One region of the Oleiphilus sp. HI0066 genome, then DNA from elsewhere that is predicted to be linked to it. Evidence: predicted binding sites of a transcription regulator. Region 1 holds the regulator's gene; each other region holds the start of a gene.
The links. The regulator sigma-54, encoded in region 1, starts transcription at its own class of promoters, with help from an activator protein. The targets are predictions, from matches to a motif close to TGGCACNNNNNTTGCTNT.
Positions count from the first base shown of each region.

Region 2: a site for sigma-54 is predicted at 3,174-3,191, ahead of glnK (P-II family nitrogen regulator). Genes of this name have one in related genera too.
Region 3: a site for sigma-54 is predicted at 1,926-1,943, ahead of A3738_RS26550 (pilin). Genes of this name have one in related genera too.

Region 1 covers NZ_LWFH01001211.1:14,877-22,185, reverse strand. Annotated here, with positions in the region: gene lptC (LPS export ABC transporter periplasmic protein LptC) at 1-469, shown strand, start outside; gene lptA (lipopolysaccharide transport periplasmic protein LptA) at 453-1,037, shown strand; gene lptB (LPS export ABC transporter ATP-binding protein) at 1,018-1,743, shown strand; gene A3738_RS16670 (RNA polymerase factor sigma-54) at 1,928-3,430, shown strand; gene hpf (ribosome hibernation-promoting factor, HPF/YfiA family) at 3,507-3,809, shown strand; gene ptsN (PTS IIA-like nitrogen regulatory protein PtsN) at 3,833-4,297, shown strand; gene rapZ (RNase adapter RapZ) at 4,319-5,194, shown strand; gene A3738_RS16650 (HPr family phosphocarrier protein) at 5,236-5,505, shown strand; gene mgtE (magnesium transporter) at 5,618-6,979, shown strand; gene yjgA (ribosome biogenesis factor YjgA) at 6,999-7,309, shown strand, end outside.
Region 2 covers NZ_LWFH01001411.1:1,531-8,839, forward strand. Annotated here, with positions in the region: gene A3738_RS21335 (hypothetical protein) at 67-342, shown strand; gene A3738_RS21340 (antibiotic biosynthesis monooxygenase) at 601-918, shown strand; gene A3738_RS21345 (ammonium transporter) at 1,429-2,706, opposite strand; gene glnK (P-II family nitrogen regulator) at 2,748-3,086, opposite strand; gene A3738_RS21355 (accessory factor UbiK family protein) at 3,388-3,639, shown strand; gene A3738_RS21360 (YifB family Mg chelatase-like AAA ATPase) at 3,724-5,238, shown strand; gene trmB (tRNA (guanosine(46)-N7)-methyltransferase TrmB) at 5,551-6,243, shown strand; gene A3738_RS21370 (lysophospholipid acyltransferase family protein) at 6,255-7,309, shown strand, end outside.
Region 3 covers NZ_LWFH01001700.1:624-7,932, forward strand. Annotated here, with positions in the region: gene A3738_RS26545 (hypothetical protein) at 1-999, opposite strand, end outside; gene A3738_RS26550 (pilin) at 1,344-1,787, opposite strand; gene pilB (type IV-A pilus assembly ATPase PilB) at 2,320-4,026, shown strand; gene A3738_RS26560 (type II secretion system F family protein) at 4,029-5,255, shown strand; gene A3738_RS26565 (A24 family peptidase) at 5,331-6,197, shown strand; gene coaE (dephospho-CoA kinase) at 6,231-6,842, shown strand; gene yacG (DNA gyrase inhibitor YacG) at 6,843-7,064, shown strand; gene A3738_RS26580 (HIT family protein) at 7,066-7,309, shown strand, end outside.

The sequences.
Region 1 (7,309 bases):
AGAACTATTCAGCAATGAAAAGAAACCTTTTGCTTTCGCTAACAATACCTACCTACGGGAATTCGGAGAATCAGGCGAACTAGAACTAGAAGTCAAAGCAGATAAGTCTCTCTACTTTAAAGATGATGCCCTGATTACGACAGAATCTCCAACCATTTGGTATACCAATGAGCAAGGCGACAAATTAAGACTTAACGCAGAATCAGGGCAATTTAACGCCGATACTGGAAACCTATATCTAGAGGATCGGGTCAAGCTTTCTCGTACTAGCTCAGAAGGACAAATCACAACAATCCTTACCCAAGACCTGAATATCGATACACGCAATGACTTTATATCTACTGATCGCGAAGTTAGTATTACTCAGGATAAAAGCACGCTTAAATCTATCGGATTAGAAGCATCGCTCAACGATCGAAAAATCGAACTCTCTCAACGCGTTAGAGGTATTTATGACTTGGCGAATTAATAGCCTAGCTCTAGTCACTTTATTTTTACTCACTGCCACGCACAATGCTCACAGCATTGACGTAGATCGAACCCAACCTATTGAAATTGAATCCGACAGTGCCGTGATCGATGATTCACAGGGTTTTTCGACCTATCGCGGCAACGTTATCATTCGCCAGGGTTCGACAACACTCACCGCAGATAACATCAGTGTTTTTGCTCGTGAACGCGCCGTAACACAAATCATTGCGAATGGTACACCCGCGACATTCAAGCAAACAGACGCCAGTAGCAATATTCAAAACACCAGCGGCCAAGCTGAACAAATCACGTATAAAGCAAAAGATGCTGTTTTGATTTTTAACGGCAACGCCACACTCGCCCAGGACACCAATTCGTTTTCCGGAAATCGCATTGAATACGACATCATGGACAAAGCAATTCGCGCCAAAGGGGATCAAGATAGTGGCAAACGAGTGAAGATTCAGTACTTCCCTCAAGCATCTGAGCCTTCAAGTGAAAACTCCGATTCACAAACCAACGACAATCTAGACCAAGCGAATCCTAATGAAGACACTTCAAGCTAAGCATCTTGCTAAAGCCTACAAAAAACGACAAGTTGTTATCGACGTATCGCTTGAAATCAAAACAGGACAAATTGTTGGCTTGCTTGGTCCGAACGGCGCGGGTAAGACTACCTGCTTTTACATGATCGTTGGCCTAGTATCCAAGGATAAGGGCCAAATCCTCATTGATGACAGAGACATTAGCAACATGCCAATGCATGGGCGCGCAAAAGCCGGTATTGGTTACTTACCACAAGAAGCATCAATATTTCGAAAACTTACTGTATATGAAAATATTCTGAGCGTTCTGCAAACGAGAAAAGAATTAAGCAAGGCCGAACAACGCGAAAAAGCCGATCAATTACTAAAAGAATTTCATATAGAACATATTCGCGACAGCCAAGGTATGGCTTTATCCGGGGGCGAGCGCCGTCGCGTCGAGATTGCGAGAGCTCTCGCAATGGAGCCAGATTTCATTCTACTAGATGAACCTTTTGCAGGGGTTGATCCAATTTCAGTAAGCGACATCAAGCAAATAGTGCGACAAGTTCGCGACCGAGATATTGGCGTACTTATCACCGACCACAACGTGAGAGAGACCTTAGACATTTGCGAACAAGCCTATATTGTTGGCAATGGACACATCATTGCATCAGGCTCGTCTGAGCAAGTATTAGAGAACAAAAAGGTGCGCGAGGTTTACCTTGGCGATGAATTTACAATTTAAAACCAAATTCCCTGTGCAATTACCAGTGAAAAAAGGTTTAACTAAGTTCATCAAAAACTCGTTCAAATTCTTCTCGGAAGTTCTTAAAATAGAAGATATGACATTACGTGCTGGACAAGCACATAGAGAATTCGTTCGACAATGACAAAAACACTGAAAAAGTTAGGATGACCGACTGATGGTAATGAAGGCATCCCTACAACTCAAAATGGGGCAAAGTCTTACAATGACGCCCCAGCTGCAGCAGGCTATTAAACTGCTTCAGCTATCGACTCTAGATCTTCAGGCGGAAATCCAAGAAGCATTGGAATCAAACCCAATGCTAGAAATGATTGAAGACAGTCCTGAGACGCCAAATAGCGAGTCAGAGCAAAATTCAAAAAATGAACAATCTAGCGAAGTATCAAATTCAGAAGTCGAGCCATCACGAGATCTTCACGAAAGCGAACGCGATGAATTTAGCGATTCGATACCAACCGATTTACCTGTCGATACTGCATGGGAAGACATCTACCAAACAAGTGGCCCAGCAAGCTCTGGCACAATGCCAGATGAGAACGACAGCGATTTCGAAAGCAGAAATTCAATTAGCGAGTCTCTGAATGATCACCTGCTATGGCAACTTAATCTAACACCATTTTCTGACCGCGATCGTTTAATTGCAGAAACAATTATTGATGCGATTGACATGGAAGGCTATCTACAAAATACCATTGAAGATATTCATCAAGGTCTATTTAACGAAGAAGATGAAGATCCAGTCGAACTAGAAGAAGTTCACGCAGTTCTGAAGCGTGTTCAACATTTTGACCCAGCAGGCGTGGGCGCAAAAGACCTTCAAGAATGTCTAATGCTTCAGTTACGTCAACTAGATCCCGACACTGAGTGGCTACCGCAAGCCAAGCTTGTCGTCAGCCACTATATCAATCTGCTGGGTAGTCGCGATTACGCACAGCTCATCAGAAGAAGTCGTCTTAAAGAAGACGATTTGAAAGAAGTTCTTCGCTTGATCCAATCGCTAAACCCTCGCCCAGGCGAGTCAGTGATTCAAGCGGAACCAGAATACGTTGTTCCCGACGTCGTGGTGAAAAAGGTAAATGGGCGCTGGAAAGTAGAGCTCAATCCAGAAATCGCACCTAAGATTCGCGTAAACAACAGCTACGCTGGCTTTATAAAACGTGCAGATAATAGCAACGACAACAACTTCATGAAGGACCAACTTCAAGAAGCTAAGTGGTTTATAAAAAGCCTCCAAAGCAGAAACGAGACTTTGCTCAAAGTTGCAAGCAAAATTGTTGCACATCAACAAGGCTTTTTAGACTATGGTGAAGAAGCAATGAAACCGCTTATTCTCCATGATATAGCCCAAGCAGTTGATATGCATGAATCCACAATTTCTCGCGTAACAACGCAAAAGTATATGCACACACCGCGTGGCATCTTTGAGCTGAAGTACTTCTTCTCAAGCCATGTTGGGACGACTTCTGGCGGCGAATGCTCATCGACGGCAATACGCGCTATCATTAAAAAATTAATTGCTGCTGAAAATCCTAAGAAACCTCTTAGCGACAGCAAAATTGCAGACCTACTCAAAGATCAAGGCATTAACGTTGCTCGCCGTACTATTGCAAAGTACCGCGAAGCGATGTCAATCCCGCCTTCTAACGAAAGGAAGCGTTTAATGTAAGAAGCTGTATATTCGCAAGACTTGTTAGAAGCATCCGCGGAAATTTCTTCCGCAAAAAACCAACAAGGAGACATTTATGCAAGTAAACATCACCGGTCACCACGTTGAACTAACAGATTCAATGAAAAACTACGTTACTGACAAGCTAGAGAAGCTTGAGCGTCACGTGGACGGTATAACAAATGTGCAGGTCACCCTTTCAGTGGAAAAGCTAAGACAAATTGCGGAAGCCACACTTCACATTAGCGGCGCAGACATTCACGGTACTGCAGAAGACGAAGATATGTATACATCTATCGATAAGCTTATAGACAAGCTTGATCGACAGATACTGAAACACAAAGAAAAACAAGTTGCGCGCTCGCATGGGGCCGTGTAGCTACTCGTAGTATTGGAAGAAAAATGAACGAAGGTTCAATTACTATTAGCTCTATTCTTGTTCCGGGACTGACTCGCGTCAGTTTCCCGGGCACTAGCAAGAAAAAAACACTAGAGCATATCGCAGCTGCAATTTCACAAGAAATCCCCGAGCTGTCTGAAGAAGATTTATTCGAAAATCTAATTGCCCGTGAGAAATTAGGTAGCACTGGAATCGGACAAGGAATTGCCATCCCTCACAGCAGAATGTTGAGATGCTCAAAAGTCATAGGCGCATTATTTACACTTGAACAAGATATCGCGTTTGACGCAATCGACAACCAACCAGTTAATCTACTGTTTGTTCTGATCGTTCCTAAAGAAGCAAGCAGCGAACATTTAGAGTTACTTAGCCAAATAGCGGAAAGATTTAATGACTCTTCTTTTTGCAATAAACTACGTGCTGCATCATCTGATTCTGAGCTTTATACGTTAATGACTGAAAGCTAACTGCCTTACTGTGGAGGCACCATGAAACTCGTAATTATTAGTGGCCGATCGGGCTCAGGTAAGAGTACTGCCCTCCATGTTTTAGAAGACTTAGGCTATTACTGCATCGACAACCTACCTGTCGGTTTGCTCTTAGAGCTTGGCTCACAATCAGCAAGACAAACAGATGAGCGCTTGGCAAAAGTTGCCGTGAGCATTGATGCCCGCAACCTACAAAGCGGCATAGAAAACTTCCCTGCTTTTTATCAAGCCTTTCAAAATCAGAATATCGAAACAGACATTATCTTTCTTGACGCGGATAGCGAAACACTCATAAAGCGCTTTCATGCGACACGAAGAAAACACCCTTTAAGCTCTCCCGACATTTCCTTAAGCGAAGCCATCAACAAAGAGAGCGTTTTATTAGAACCCATTTCCAGGCAGGCTGACCTCAATATAAATACAAGCGACATGTCTTTGTATGAATTGCGTGACCATATCAAACTACGAGTAGCAGGCAGAGCTACACAAGAAATGGCCCTACTATTCCAATCGTTTGGATTCAAACACGGCGTGCCTAGCGATGCAGATTATGTTTTTGACGTTCGATGCCTCCCTAATCCGTACTGGGACCCATCTCTACGCGTATTCACGGGGCTCGACAAACCTGTTGAAGATTTCTTAAGTTCACATTCAGAAGTCGAGGAAATGGAGTCTTCAATTATTACTTTCCTCGACAAGTGGATTGATCAATTCGCCTCAAATAACCGCAGCTATATGACAATTGCCATTGGCTGCACAGGCGGCCAGCATCGTAGCGTTTATTTATGCGAAAAAATCGGAGCATACTTTAAGCAATCTCACAAAAGCGTGTTGATTCGCCACAAAGAACTATCCGCTCCAATGAAAACCCAATAAAATAAATTCTAAGAAAACACTGAGACTTCAAAGGGAATCGAATGCTTCGCGAAACTGTCGAAATTATCAATGATCTTGGACTGCATGCCCGAGCAGCAGCCAAATTCGTGGAATGCACCGGTCATTTTGAAAGCAGTTTTACCATCACAAAAGACGATAGAGAAGTTGACGGAAAAAGCATCATGTCTGTCATGATGCTTGCAGCCAGCAAGGGCACCCAGATAACGATTACTGTTGATGGCGCGGATGAAGAGCAAGCCATGAATGCCTTGAAAACATTGATCAATAATCGGTTTGATGAAGAAAGTTAACTCTAATTCGTTATAACTTATCCTATTAAGCCATTGTTTTCTTAAGAAATTAATCAACCGATCTGCACGCCATACGCTATACTCATAGCTTAAACAAACTTTCGGCGTTCCCATGGCAAGCTACTCTAACAATCAGACACCAGAGCAACACTGGCGCTCCATTTCGGATGCCATTGAAGCCGGCTCTCTGAAGCAAGTAGCTCGCATTATTAATAAGAGCTTATCGACGAGCGATGTCGCTCACCTCATCGAGTCTTCTCCACCTAAACAGCGTAATATTATTTGGCAGCTCGTCGATGATGATTATCGCGGAGAGGTTCTTCAAGACCTAAGCGAAGACGTCCAAGCCTATTTCTTGAGCAAGTTAAATGCGCAAGAACTTATCGACGCCACCGAAGATCTCGATACAGATGACCTAGCAGACATACTGCAGAACCTACCTGAAGCTGTCATTGGCGAAGTCCTAGACTCCATGGACAGCCAAGACCGGGAACGTGTCGAGGAAGTCCTCGCCTACGAGGAAGATACTGCCGGTGGCCTGATGAACACCGACACGGTAACTATCCGTGCGGACATCACAATGGACGTTGTTCTGCGCTACTTGCGAAGACACCGAAGCCTACCCGAGATGACAGATAGTCTTCTCGTTGTTAGCCGAAATGGTGTTTTGGTCGGTATCCTTCCACTAACTACGATGTTGGTATCTAGCCCAAGTGCTACGGTTCGTGAGGTCATGGAAACAGACATCACGACAATCAACGTCAATATGCCAGATAGCGAAGTCGCGAATGTATTCGAACGTCAGGACTTGGTCACCGCACCAGTCGTGAACGACGATAATATATTGCTTGGGCGTATCACCATTGATGACGTGGTTGATGTCATTAGGGATGATGCTGATCACTCATTGATGAGTATGGCGGGGCTCGACGAGGATGAAGACACCTTCGCACCGGTGAAGCAAACAACCAAAAGGCGCGCTGTTTGGCTGGGCATAAACTTAGTCACCGCCTTTATTGCCTCTGCCGTGATTGGCATGTTTGAGGGTACTATTGAAAAAGTCGTGGCACTGGCTGTACTAATGCCAATCGTTGCCAGTATGGGCGGCATAGCAGGAAGCCAAACTCTTACACTTGTGATACGTGGTATGGCAGTCGGTCAAATCAGTAGTGGCAACTTAAAGTGGCTACTCAATCGCGAGTTCACTGTGAGCATGATTAACGGCGCATTATGGGCTGCCGTGGTTTCAGGCCTCGCAATGCTATGGTTCAAAGACATCACGATCGGAATCGTAATCGCATCAGCCTTAATGATTAATCTCGTTGTAGCCGCTATAGCAGGTACCGTACTCCCCTACTTTTTGAAATCGCGCGACATTGATCCAGCACTCGCAGGTGGCGTGATCTTGACTACTATCACTGATGTTGTAGGCTTCCTCTCCTTTTTAGGCCTAGCCTCAATCGCCTACGCATAAATTTGATCACAGGTACTTTATGAGTCAGCACGACCCATTCGATAGCAACAACGAAGATTTCGACGAAGACATTAAAAGTCGTAGCCAAATTAAACGCGAGATGGAAGCGTTACAAGCAATCGGCAAGCAGCTTTGTGAATTAAAAGCTTCCCACCTTGAACAAGTACCTATCTCAGAAGAATTAGAAGAAGGCATCACGACCTACAAACGCATCTCGTCACGGGAAGCCAAAAGACGCCAATTACAGTACATTGGCAAAGTCATGCGCAACCAAGACATTGATGCAATTCAGACAGTACTCGATCGATTCGATACATCTAGCGATATATA
Region 2 (7,309 bases), on a different contig from region 1:
GCATACTTTGCAAACCAACAGGCCTCGAAACTAAGATTCCACGGCTATGTTCACTAAGGTGCTGATATGAAAGCGAAGCTTATCGCATTGTCTTTATTAAGTTTTGGGCTGCTAATGTACTTCGCAGTTGAGGAAATTTACTTCCCATTTATTTTGATCCCCTTCATCGGTTTTTCTATAACGGTATTTATGTGGCCTTTACCAAATGATGAAAGCAGGAAACGAAAAAGTCAGGGGTATAAAGGTAGTGACCCAAACGGATTCGATGTTTTAGGTGAGACAGCCAGAGCACTAAAAAACAAAAGAGATAATGAAAGCAATGGCATCGATATCGATTTATAGGCTTAACCATTTTTACAGTTCGCTCAATACAAAAAGGGTTTCAGTATCTCAGCTCCAGGGCATATTCTGATTTTGTAATGTACGGCTTGGTTCCCCTATTAATCCCATTAATTACGTTAGCATGGTTGGCGTTTTATGATTAACAGCAACATCACACATAACCAGGCTATCAAAGATCGCCCAACAAGTTGGGCTGGACAGTCAATGCTGCGCATTGCCTGCCCTTTATAGCGGCGTTAAATGCTCAAAGGAGTTTAGATGTCTCTCATTGCCAATACACCGGCACCACCTTACTACGCAGTAATTTTCACTTCTCACCGTACAGAAGGTGATAACGGTTATGGCCAAATGGCAGATCGAATGGTTGAGCTTGCGTCAAAGCAACCAGGCTTTTTAGGTGTAGAGTCAGCGCGAGAGGATGTTGGAATTACCGTATCTTATTGGTCTGATCTTGAATCCATTAAGCGGTGGAAGAAAAATGCAGGGCACCAAGAAGCCCAACGGCTTGGTCATGAGAAATGGTATGCATCGTTCAAAACTCGTATATCGAAGGTGGAACGTGACTACGGCATTTAACAATACAATCGACGCCCGCCAGCAAGCTAGCTCGGACCTACGTTTCGGTGCTTCGCGCCTACACTGCGGCCCGTTATTGTAGGCGTTCATGTCTGCTTACTATATAAACTCGAAATAAATCCCAGTTAAAAACTTGCCTGTCTGACGTCCGCTTCTGTATATAAATCGAAAAGTTTTCGCGCCGCGAAATGTCCGCTTCTTTGTAGAAGTACGCATCAAGGATCGACCGGACATCAGCAGTTCAACATCCGCTAATGTCTATTTCTGTGCATTCACAAACCAGATTCCGGATACCCCAGGGCACCCTCTCTTGCGCGTTGCGCAATTCACCTTGTCACGCTTCGCTGTCCGGAATGACGAACGGGAGGATGATCGCTTCTGTCTATTCCTAAACATAGAATGCTAAACAATAACTTTTTATGCGTAGGGTTAAACAAACAATTCGATAGACAACAAAAAAGGGCGCTCAATGAGCGCCCTTCTTCTTAGATCTTACTAAGGACTAGTTGATTAGTCTTTAGTGAACTCTGGGTATGCTTCCATACCACATTCTGAAAGATCCACACCTTCGTACTCTTCTTCTTCAGAAACTCGTAGACCGATAACCGCTTTGATTACGCCCCAAGCGATCAAGCTTGTTACGAATACCCATGCAAAGATTGTTACCGCACCTACTAGCTGACCCATGAACGTAGCGTCTGCGTCTGAAAGTAGAACCGCGAAGATACCCCAAAGACCAACAACACCGTGTACAGAGATCGCGCCGACTGGATCGTCAAGCTTAAGCTTATCAAGAGTAACGATTGAGAATACGACGATCACACCACCGATTGCACCGATTACAGTAGCAAGTAGTGGAGATGGATCTGCAGGCTCAGCAGTGATAGCAACAAGACCAGCTAGTGCGCCGTTCAATGCCATTGTAAGGTCTGCCTTACCGAACAAGATGCGTGCAACGATAAGAGCAGCAATCAAACCACCCGCTGCAGCAGCGTTTGTGTTCAAGAATACGCTAGCAACTTCGTTTGCTACAGCGATACCGCCAAGCTTCAAAGTAGAACCACCGTTGAAACCGAACCAGCCCATCCAAAGGATGAAAGTACCAAGAGTCGCTAGTGGAAGGTTAGCGCCTGGGATAGCGTTAACTTCACCGTTAGGACCGTACTTACCTTTACGAGCACCAAGAAGGATAACACCAGCAAGTGCAGCTGCTGCACCAGCCATGTGAACGATACCAGAACCTGCGTAGTCGCTGTAGCTAAGCTCATACAAGCCGAATACTGCGTCGCCGTTCCAAGTCCAAGAACCTTCCATTGGATAGATGAAACCAGTCATGATTACCGCAAAAACTAGGAAAGCCCAAAGCTTCATACGCTCTGCAACCGCACCAGATACGATAGACATTGCAGTTGCAACGAATACTACCTGGAAGAAGAAGTCAGACGCGCCTGAGTACTCACCCATGTCGCCGAAACCAGCTTCAGTTGCAGAAGCAAGTACGCCAGCGATTGCAGCTTCGTCCATAGAAGCAACGCTGTCAGTAGCACTTAAGAAGTAGCCGCCGCCGTACATGATTTCGTAACCGCATACTAAGTACATAGTACAAGCGATCGCGAACAACGCGACGTTTTTAGTCAAAATTTCAGTCGTGTTCTTAGCGCGAACAAGACCTGCTTCAAGCATGGCGAAACCTGCCGCCATCCACATTACTAATGCGCCGCACACCAAGAAATAAAAGGTGTCCATCGCATATTGAAGTTCAAATATGTTATTGGATAACTGTTCCATGATAGCCCTCCGTACCTAGGCTCTTATGATTTATAAAATGGTTATACAGCGTCAGTGCCGGTTTCGCCGGTACGGATACGAATCGCTTGCTCAAGAGCAGAAACGAAGATCTTACCGTCACCGATTTTTCCTGTGTTTGCAGCTTTAGAGATTGCTTCGATTACTTGATCAAGTAAATCAGAGCCAATAGCTACTTCGATTTTTACTTTTGGAAGGAAGTCCACAACGTATTCCGCACCGCGGTATAGTTCTGTGTGACCTTTCTGACGACCGAAGCCTTTTACTTCAGTTACCGTAATACCTTGCACGCCAATTTCAGATAATGCTTCTCGCACATCGTCCAGCTTGAAAGGCTTGATAATGGCAGTTACGAGTTTCATATATGTCTCCTTATTATGCCGCCTATTTCATTATTATTTCTGTCTCGACTGGGCAGCGAGTCTTCTGCTGCATCGTAGTGAACTGATAAAGCAGTCTGTGTGCCAATGATTAAAAGTTCATAATAATCAGTCGCTTATGAATATTTTTTGATGTTTTGTTTTTGAAAAGTGCGCTTAAGAAGGGCGAGTATGTGTGCTACGCACTGTTTTGGTGCTTTATTTTGGTGCGTATTCTTCAACTGTGATTCGATGGAGGGCAATGGTAGACTTGGCGCCAGTTTTAGACAGTTGGTAAGAGACTATGTTGAACCCTCAGCAATTATTCGGAGTGATTCAAGATCAGGTTAATCAAGTTTTTCCTGAATTTGGTAAAGCTGCACAGGACGAGATTTCAAACAATCTGAAGATTGTTATTTCTAGTGTTATCAATAAGTTGGATCTAGTATCTCGTGAAGAGTTCGATGCACAACAAGCAGTGCTAGAGCGCACGAGAGAAATGCTTGAACAGTTAGAAAAGTCTGTACAGGACTTACAAAGTAAAATCGACGAGTAACACTCGTTTGGTCAAAAAGCTTTGCTAAGGATGGCAAAGTGAAACTTGCACCATGGTTGTGCAATATTTGAGCAAGGATGCGTAATGAGTTTGTCTATTGTGAAAACGCGGGCATTGTTCGGCGTTGAATCCCCTTCCGTGCGTGTTGAAACGCATCTATCCAATGGTCTGCCTTCATTTACCGTTGTTGGTTTACCCGAGGCGGCCGTAAAAGAAAGCCGTGAACGTGTGCGCTGCGCACTTATAAATAGTGGTTTTGAGTTCCCGATGCGCCGCGTGACCGTTAATTTAGCGCCTGCAGACATACCGAAAGAGGGCGGCCGTTTCGATTTAGCTATTGCTGTTGGGATCTTGGCGGCAAGTGGGCAATTGAATGGAGTTGATATTAGCGCTTGCGAGTTTATTGCCGAGTTAGCATTAACTGGAGAGTGCAGTCCCGTCACGGGTGTCTTACCTTCTTTGATTGAAAGCCTCGAGTCTAGCCACCGTGTGTTTGTTGCGAAGGATGATCTCCGTTATGCTCACTTATTAGGTGCAAAATCGATCTATGGCATAGAAGACCTTCGGCAGTTGGTGGAATATCTTCGCGATCCTGAGCGTGCAACGACATGCCGATATACTGCAGAAACTTCTGATCAAGACCTAGATGCTCAAATAGATGATCTGTCGGATGTTCTTGGTCAGTATTCTGCGCGTAAAGCGCTAGAGATAGCTGCAGCGGGAGGGCATAACTTATTGTTATTTGGTCCGCCAGGAACAGGCAAAAGTATGCTTGCTTCGCGTATCAGCGGCATATTGCCTCAACTTAATATCAAACAAGCACGCGACGTAGCCGCTTTATATAGCTTAACCAATACTCCGAGAGATGAGGGGGATTGGTTTACACCACCATTTCGTTCACCTCATCATTCGTGTTCGGCAGTTTCTCTTGTAGGAGGTGGCGCTAAACCTAAACCCGGTGAAGTGTCTTTAGCGCATCAGGGTGTTTTATTTTTGGATGAGCTGCCAGAGTTCTCGAGGCATAGTCTTGAGATGCTACGAGAGCCTTTAGAGTCGAATGCGATTTCGATCGCGCGCGCACAGCATCAAATTACCTTACCTGCGAATTTTCAATTTATTGCTGCCATGAATCCATGCCCGTGTGGCTATTTAGGGCATCCAACGATTGCTTGTACTGATACGCCGCAACAAATCGAACAGTATCGCCGAAAATTATCGGGCCCTTTATTAGATCGAATTGATATGTATGTTGAGGTGCCTTTTCAGTCGGCACGGGTTTCTCTTGGCGCTAAGGAAAAAGCTGAATCGAGTGCACAGGTGCGAGCACGTGTTGAGCAGGCACGTGAGATACAAATGCGCCGCCAAGGATGTTTGAATAGCGAGTTACATGGTGAAGACTTATCGCGAATATGTGCCTTAAGTGAAGTCCAACAAGATTGGTTAATCGTAACAATTGATAAATTGGCTTTGTCGAACAGAGCCGCGCATAGAATGATGCGTCTCGCGAGAACCTTGGCGGATTGTTCTGGGCAGGCGGTGATTAGTCAGGGGCATTTGTCTCAAGCCTTGCGGTTCAGATCTGTGCTATCCAAGGTTTGATACTTTTTAAAAGGCAAAAAAAGAGGAGTCACATTGTGACTCCTTAATAGGGGTTTCTTCAAGGAAGACAGAACCACGATCGCTTCTTCGTGAATCTGTGCTGCTAAGTATACGATCAATTTTTAACCTATCCGTGCAAAACATCACCAAATATGTAACAGATCGTTAAATCGTTATGGCCTTGTGTTCTCGATCACGCTTTAAATGTGCACGAAGTGGGTCTTTTATAAGAATCCGTGACTAACTTGCTAAGAAATCACGCTAAATCTAAAATCCTCCCCCGTGTAATAGATTCAAAATTAAGGACTTTCAGTGACAGATCAAGACAACCCAATGCAGCGAGTTATACGCAGTTTCGTAGTGCGAAGCGGGAGAATGACCGCTGGGCAGACCCGAGGGTGGGATTCATATTGGGAAGCCTTTGGCCTAGATCCTGAACAAGAACTAAATTTCGAAGAGATATTTGGCAATACAAACCCGGTTGTGTTCGAGATTGGTTTCGGTATGGGCAGTTCATTATTTGAAATGGCGAAAGCTGACCCAAATACGAATTTCGTCGGCGTTGAAGTCCATCGACCCGGAGTTGGTGCCTTACTCGCTCAGGCGGGAGACGAAGGGCTCACAAACTTACGTCTGTTGTGTTGCGATGCGGTTGAGTTGCTTAAGAACAAAGTGCCTAACAACAGCTTGGTGCGTTTACAGTTATATTTCCCAGACCCTTGGCATAAAAAACGTCACCACAAACGTCGTATTGTTCAGCCAGAATTTGCTGCTTTGGTTGCCACTAAGCTTTCCGAGGGTGGAGTGTTTCATATGGCAACAGACTGGGAGCCTTATGCAGAACATATGGCTGAGGTTATGGATGCAGCACCTGATTACAGTAATTGTGCAGAGACCGGCTCGTATTCTCCCAAGCCTGACTACCGACCTACTACTAAGTTTGAAAAACGTGGAGAGCGTTTAGGGCACGGTGTGTGGGATTTGCTTTACCGTAAATCTGTTTAGAGATTTGTTTGATGCTGAAACTGCCATTCATTGCGCGGCAAGCAGGAAGTCGTGAAATAGTCCCGCCGCAAACGTCTGCGGGTTCATTTCATACCTCGGTTTCCGAGCTCGTGAAGCAAGCGGGAGTCGGTCTTGAATATGATCAGGCAAGCCTTGATCGTATCCCACAACTTGGTCGTTTAATCATCCTAGCAAATGATCCTTTACCGGGCGTTTCGAGCTTAGCGTTATTGCACCTAGTCTCGCAGGTAAGATCAGATGTTGCCTGTATTGCAGAGACAGGCAATCGATGGCTGACGGACTTGCCTGATGGCACACAATTAAATGCAGCCCAACAGTCGTCAGAACAAACAAAGCACAAGGCATTAGAGCATCTTGCGAATGAGGGTGTGCTCATTATTCAGCCTGTTCATTTGGGACGTTCCGAAGGTGTTCCTAAAATCACGCAGGAGCGCTGGCCGACAGACTTTCTTGCCATTGCAGAGCATTCACAAAGCCCCTTATTGCATATTCATGTCTCGAGTTCCGAGCAGCCTTATTTACAACAAGCACGTCTTTTTTATCGTGGGCATGGCCTTGTTCAAGATTTCGCTCAAACACTCGCGAAGAAGTTTCTACCGAACGTTTACGACCAACGTTTGCTTGTTGGCGAGATAATCGATTCCACGGATTACAAAGATCTACCCCTGCAAGATAAGTACAAAGCGAAGCTATTAAGAAAACAGTTATATCGTGCGGTAAAAGGGAAGAGTTCTTATTTCAAGACCTTGCCAGCGATTGCAACGGCCGAGCCAAGGTCCTCATTATTGGACGAGCTTCAGCACGCTAGTTTGCTTGGTAAAACAAAAGACGGAAAGTTGATTTACTTGTGTTCAGTAGATGAGGGCTCTTCTTTATTGAAAGAGATCGGTCGGCTACGAGAACAGGCCTTTCGTTTAGTCGGAGAGGGCAGTGGCAAAGCCTGCGATGTTGATGCCTTTGATCTTTACTATCAGCATATTGTTCTATGGGACGAGTCGGACCAAGAAGTCGTTGGTGCATATCGTTTACGGTCAACGCATGATAT
Region 3 (7,309 bases), on a different contig from region 1:
CATAGTCGTTAAAATCGTACTTCGGGACGAACCTTGAGTCGAGGTTTTTAATGACATAATTCGCAAGTCACTTTGACGGGAAATAGACCCTAAATAAAGCCCGAGAAACAAACCCCAAAATACAAATAACAGGCACTGAGCCATTGGCATAACGATCACACCAGAAACCAATGAAAGCATCAAAGCGCCTAAAAAAGACATAAAGGCAATATCAATCAGCTCAACCGCTCTATTCGCCTTCAATCGTCCTCGATACAACGACAAGGTCCAAAGCACTATGCCAATCATCGCAACTGTAGCAACTCCGCCCCATTCAACTAACAATTCCAAAATTGAATTATGCGGGTGGCTGAGCATTATCAATTTAACCGGTGCTTCGAATAAACCCGGCCCGATACCAACAAGTAAGTGCATCAAACTAAGCTGATCGATAGTCGCCAACCATAGAGGTATGCGACCACCATCGTTTACTGTAATTAATTGTTTTGCCGACTCATCAAAACTCGACATATACAAAAGAACGCACATTAAAGCGTAAGCAGCTACAGACACCAACAACCCTTTTACCGCCATGCGCTTATCAAAAAATGCGATAAACAATAGGGTAAGCGCCCACACCAAACTAATCCCTAATCCGCCGCCCAAGTACATCAATAGCAAATTGCCGAATAGCATTAGCAAAGCAAGCCGTCCGAAACGCTCACTCCATGAGAAAAATAATAAAGCCGGCAGTACAAACACCTGAACCTGATTAAAGAAGCGAATATTATCGAAACCAAAATAAACAACCGATGGAACGATCTTACCGCCATCGCTAGCAGCAAAAAATAAGTACAACAGCGCATAGCAGATCAGCGAGCTATGCGTAACAACGAGCGCTACAAACACCTGTTTAACAAAGGTAGTCGAACTATTGATCGCGACAAATATCGCCAAGCCAAATAAGAGAAAAAAGTGCAATACGTACAAAAACGAATTCACGGGCTCGATAGAGAGCATTGCCGAGACCAAGCCAAAACTGATAAAGACCAGCCCCCCAAGTAAAGGCAATTTAAATCTACAAACAAAATCGTTGGCCTTGTTGCGACCGGAGATTAAAGAGAAAACGAGGAAAAAAGTAGCAAACACAAGAACTATAGCTTCAAGTAAACGCTGTCGTTCAAAAAAGCTATAGGTAAAGCTTGGTGCTAATGGAAAGAAAGCAAAAAACAGAAAAACCGTAATGACAATTAACAAAATACGTTGAGATTTCATCATCCTAAACGCTCTCTTTCTTATTGATCGTCATAAGTGGCAGACATAAAAAAAGAGGGCGTAGCCCTCTTTCTCATACCAGTCATCTATTAGCTGCAAGAACCTGGCTTGTATTTCTCTGGGAATGCAACAGAGTTGATATTACCACCTGTTGCGCAAGACCATAGACCAGTCGCCGCATCGCGGTTTAAAGTAAGCGTTGCGCCAGTAACAGCAGTCGAACCGTCAAGAGTACAAGTAATCGCAGTAGTACCCGTTAGAGCTAGGCCGCAATATGTTCCGCCGTTCGCTGTTTGACCGATAAAGCCTGCGTCAGTTGCCGTTAATGATGGAGTATCACCACTGTTAACTGCGACTTCAAACTGTGTCTTAAGTGCCGACAACTCTGCTAATGCTGCAGTTGTTTCAGATTTAATGGTGTAATCCTGGTATGCAGGAATCGCTACTGCTGCCAAAATACCGATAATCGCAACAACGATCATCAATTCAATAAGCGTAAAACCTTTCTGTACTGTTTGCATTGCTTTGTTCATTATCAATCTCCAATTGCTCTATGAGCGAATAATAATTTTTTTCTAAGCCGCTTGGGCGTTATTGACTGCTTTGAGACCTTTCCTTTCAAACTGCAAAAAAGTTCTCAAAGCAGTCATCAAGCGCGTCTAATACTAACGTTAGCAGCACCCATGCCAAGCGCAAGAAAATATTTTATTTTTATTTAAAAGCAATGACTTATGGAGTTTTAAGAGAAACAACTATAAGAGTAAATAATCTATAACGAACGACTTGCGATAGCAATAAGTGACGCAATTTGTCACTTCTTACACAGCCGCGACACTAGAAGATTCAGATTTAACTCTCCACATCAAACTGAAGTCACAGACTACCGAACACCTAAACTAGCTTTAACGCCACATATTGCCCCTTACTAGGTAGAATCTCTTTTAAAAACCGAAACTTGCTCTACAATTTTTAAATAGCAGATGAATTAACGCACGTAAGCTAATAATAAATACGCGCATTTAATTCTGCTTATTGAATTAGAACACCTATAAGTAAGAGAACACTATGGCAAGCAATGCCCCAACAAACTTAACTGGACTCGCCCGCAAATTCGTTCTTGATCAAATTATTGATGAAGACACCGCGTTAAATGCACAAACGCATGCGATCGAAAACAACATTCCTCTAATCACGCATCTCGTTTCAGAGAACTTAGCAAATGCTAAAGCCATTGCGTTTTCGGCTGCAGAGGAATTTGGTGTTCCAGTTCTAGACCTTGGAGCATTTCTAAAAGAATCGTTTCCAGAAAAGCTTGTAGACGAGAAACTTATTCGCAAACATCGCGCACTCCCCTTATATGTGCGCGGCAATAGACTATTTATAGCCGTTTCAGATCCAACAAATGTAAACGCTGTCGATGAGATTAAATTCCACACGGGGATGAGTGTTGATTCAGTACTAGTCGAAGACGACAAACTATCCTCTGCTATCGACAGCTACCTTGAATCACAAGACGATTCAATGGGCGATCTTGATGACGAAGATCTCGATATTGATTTAGACGAAAGTCAAGAGCAGGAAGAAGATAACACATCCGCAGATACAGACGACGCCCCTATCGTTAAGTATGTAAATAAAATGCTGCTTGATGCGATCAAAAAAGGCTCGTCCGACCTTCACTTTGAACCTTACGAAAAATCATACCGAGTGCGCTATCGTACAGATGGCATCTTGCACGAAGTATCTCGCCCCTCCATCAAGCTTGCACCCAAAATTGCGGCGCGTTTAAAAGTAATGTCGCAAATGGACATTTCTGAGAGGCGTGTCCCGCAAGATGGTCGCATTAAAATGAAGTTGAGCAAAACCAAGGCAATCGACTTCCGTGTCAATACACTCCCAACTCTTTGGGGTGAAAAAATCGTACTCCGTATTCTTGATCCTAGCTCTGCGAAAATGGGTATCGACGCCCTTGGTTACGAAGACGTGCAAAAAGACATGTACATGGAAGCCTTGCACCAACCACAGGGGATGATTCTTGTAACCGGCCCTACGGGATCAGGTAAAACAGTTTCGCTATACACCGGTCTTAATATTCTGAATACACCAGAGAGAAACATCTCAACGGCGGAAGATCCTGTAGAGATTAACCTTGAAGGCATTAACCAAGTTAACGTAAACGCCAAAGTAGGCCTTAACTTCTCTGAAGCCTTACGCTCATTCTTACGTCAGGACCCGGACATCGTAATGGTTGGTGAGATTCGTGACCTTGAAACAGCCTCTATCGCGATTAAAGCGGCACAGACCGGCCACATGGTTATGTCGACGCTACACACCAACAGCGCACCAGAAACTCTGACCCGTATGTTAAATATGGGCGTACCAGCGTTTAACATCGCAACATCTGTATCCTTGATCATCGCTCAACGATTAGCACGACGCTTATGTAGCAATTGCAAAGAGCCATTGGACGTGCCTCGCGAAACACTACTTGAAGAAGGCTTTACTGAAGCGCAAATTGATGAAGGCATCACAATCTACCAACCTAAAGGCTGCGATAAGTGTAATAACGGCTATAAAGGAAGAGTAGGCATTTACGAAGTTGTGAAAATCACCCCTAAGATTTCGCAGTTAATTATGTCTGAAGCAGACTCCCTAACCATTGCCAAAGCCGCAGAAGAGGAAGGTTTTAACGACCTCCGTAAGTCAGCGCTATTAAAAGCAATTGAAGGTGTAACCAGTCTCGAAGAAGTACAGCGAGTAACGAAGGAATAAGCATGGCAACCACGGCAAAAAAACCCATTAATTTTGAATGGGAAGGTACAGACCGCAAAGGCAATAAGATTAAGGGCGCTATGACTGCGGAGACTGCAGCCCTCGTTAAAGCGCAGCTGCGCAAACAAGGAATCAACGCAGCCAAGGTTAAGAAGCCAGCATTCTCATTTGGCGGAGGAACAAAAAAGAAGAAAATAACCCCCTTCGATATCGCCATATTCGTTCGCCAACTTGCTACGATGATGAAAGCTGGTGTACCGCTCATCCAATCGTTCGACATTGTAGCGGACGGCCTTGAGAATCCGACACTTAGAGATCTCGTTCTAGAAATAAAGAACGACGTAGCTGCTGGTAATAACTTTGCTGGTGCACTGAAGAAGCACCCTCAACATTTTGATGATTTGTTTGTAAACCTTGTCGACTCAGGTGAAAAATCTGGCGCGCTCGAAACCATGCTAGACCGCGTTGCGACTTACATGGAAAAAACTGAGACGCTGAAAAAGAAAGTAAAGAAAGCGATGACCTATCCTATCTCGGTGTTGGTTGTCGCGATGGTGGTAACCGCAATACTGCTCCTTAAAGTAGTGCCCCAGTTTGAGAGCATGTTTGCCGGCTTCGGCGCTGAACTTCCCGCTTTCACACAAATGATTATTGCAGTATCAAAATGGCTACAGTCTTGGTGGTTAATTGTACTTATTGCGATCGTGGGCACTGTTTTCGTGTTTAATCAAGCCAAACTTAAAAGTGAAAAATTTAGAGATGGAGTAGATCGAACTATCTTAAAACTTCCGATTGTTGGGAATATAATTGATAAATCCTCAGTCGCTCGTTTTTCACGTGTACTATCAACTACTTTCGCTGCGGGCGTTCCATTAGTTGACGCTCTTGATTCTGTCGCAGGAGCTACTGGCAACGTCGTATATCGTAATGCCGTAAATACAATCCGAGACGAGGTGGCTTCTGGCACGCAATTACAGTTCTCGATGAAACAAACGGGCGTTTTCCCTGTTATGGCAGTGCAGATGGTATCAATTGGCGAAGAATCAGGTGCCCTTGATACGATGCTAGATAAGGTTGCTGAACACTTTGAAGAAGAGGTCGACAACCTAGTTGATAACATGACCACCTTGATGGAACCGTTGATTATGTCAGTACTTGGCGTATTAGTTGGCGGCCTGATTATCGGCATGTACCTCCCAATATTCCAGATGGGCGCGGTAGTAGGTTAAATACGGTATTTACGTTTAATACAATAAGGCAAAGTTTCGGCTTTGCCTTTTTTATGGTCAAAAGAAAGAAGATCCATGCAAGAAATTAATACACTCATATCAACACTGAACAACAACAGCGCCCTTTTATACACGAGCTATGTTGTTCTAGGGCTTTTGGTCGGCAGCTTTTTAAATGTCGTTATCCACCGCTTACCCAAAATCCTGCATCAGGAATGGCGTCAGCAAGCGTCTGAATTTCTCGAGCAGGAAGCGCCCGAAGAAGACAAAATCACCTTATCAAAACCTAATTCCACCTGCCCTAACTGCGGCCATGCGATTAAGCCTTGGGAAAACATCCCGGTACTGAGTTGGCTATTTTTACGCGGCAAATGCAGTAATTGCTCAACAAAGATTAGTATTCGCTACCCTCTTATCGAGTTAACAAGCTGTTTTATGTGCTTTGCCATTGCATACAGTTTTGGCGCAAGCTACGAGAGCTTTGCTTTGCTTCTCTTTACCTGGGCACTCATAGCTCTCACGATGATTGATGCTGACACCCAACTTTTGCCAGACAACATTACCCTACCTCTTATGTGGTTAGGCTTGATTGTCAACAGTTTTGGATTAGTGACTAACTTCGACAGCGCCTTCTGGGGTGCGGTTGCGGGTTATTTATCTCTTTGGTCCTTGTATTGGTTGTTCAAGCTTGCTACAGGTAAGGAAGGAATGGGATATGGAGACTTTAAACTACTGGCAGCTTTGGGAGCGTGGCTCGGCTGGGAAATGCTTCCGATTATCATTATATTATCCTCTTTTGTAGGAGCCGCTTACGGAATACTTGCAATGGCGATTGTCGGTCGCGAGAAAAATAAACCCATGCCATTTGGCCCATACCTGGCAGCTGCTGGCTGGATTGCGCTTATGTGGGGCGAACAAATTAAAACCATTTGGCTTGGCTAGCCAGATCTTAATAAGAAAGAGACCAAACACCTTATGCTAATCGTTGGATTAACGGGCGGTATCGGCTCGGGGAAAAGCGCTGCCAGTGATCGATTTGAAACACTTGGTGTAACCGTAGTTGATGCGGATGTTGTCGCACGTGAAGTTGTCGAGCCTGGTTCTAGTGCACTAGGCATGATCGCTAAGCAATTTGGAACGGATGTTCTACATTCAGACGGCGAGCAAAAAGGTGCGTTAAATCGAGCACGCTTACGTGAAATTATCTTTTCTGACAGCAATGCGAAGCGCTGGCTCGAAACTCTTTTACATCCACTTATTCGATCTGAGATTATTCGACAGCTTAGCCAAGCAGAATCAGCTTACGCAATTCTAGTCTCGCCTTTGTTATTCGAAACAAAACAAAGCCAGCTCTGCACGCGAACATTATTAATTGACGCCACCGAGGCAGATCAAAAAATCCGTGCAGCCACGCGAGATAACGCTTCAGAAGAAGATATAGGGAAAATCATTGCTGCTCAAATGCCTAGAAAAATGAAACAAGAGCGTGCTCACGACATTATTTTAAACGATGGTGATTTAGACCACCTGAACGCCGTGGTAGACTCACAACACGAAGAATACCTCAAACTTGCCGAGTCAAAATAAATGTCAAACAACACTCCTCTAATCGTTAATTGTCCAACCTGCGCAGACCCTGTTACATGGGAAGAGAAGAATAAAGAGCGTCCATTTTGTAGCGAGCGCTGTAAATTAATTGATCTCGGCGCTTGGGCTTCAGAGGAGTACAGCATCGCTTCTCAAAGCCAAGACGAATGGGAAATCGCCGAAGCGCAAAGCGCATCTAACACTTCTGAAAGCCTTCAATAATATGAGTCGTCGACCCTGTCCATTTTGCGCGATTAATAACGGTGCACTGCCGGCCAGCGTGATTTATGAAGATGAACACTTCATGATTATTATGGATGCTTACCCCTTAAGTTCTGGGCATGTTTTAATCATACCTCGCGCTCATCACGATCGGATTTCAGCGCTATCAGACGAACATCAGTCCAAACTGTTCGATTTAGGGCGTAAGGTGATGAGCGCAATGATTAGAGCAGGTTTTGGAGAGG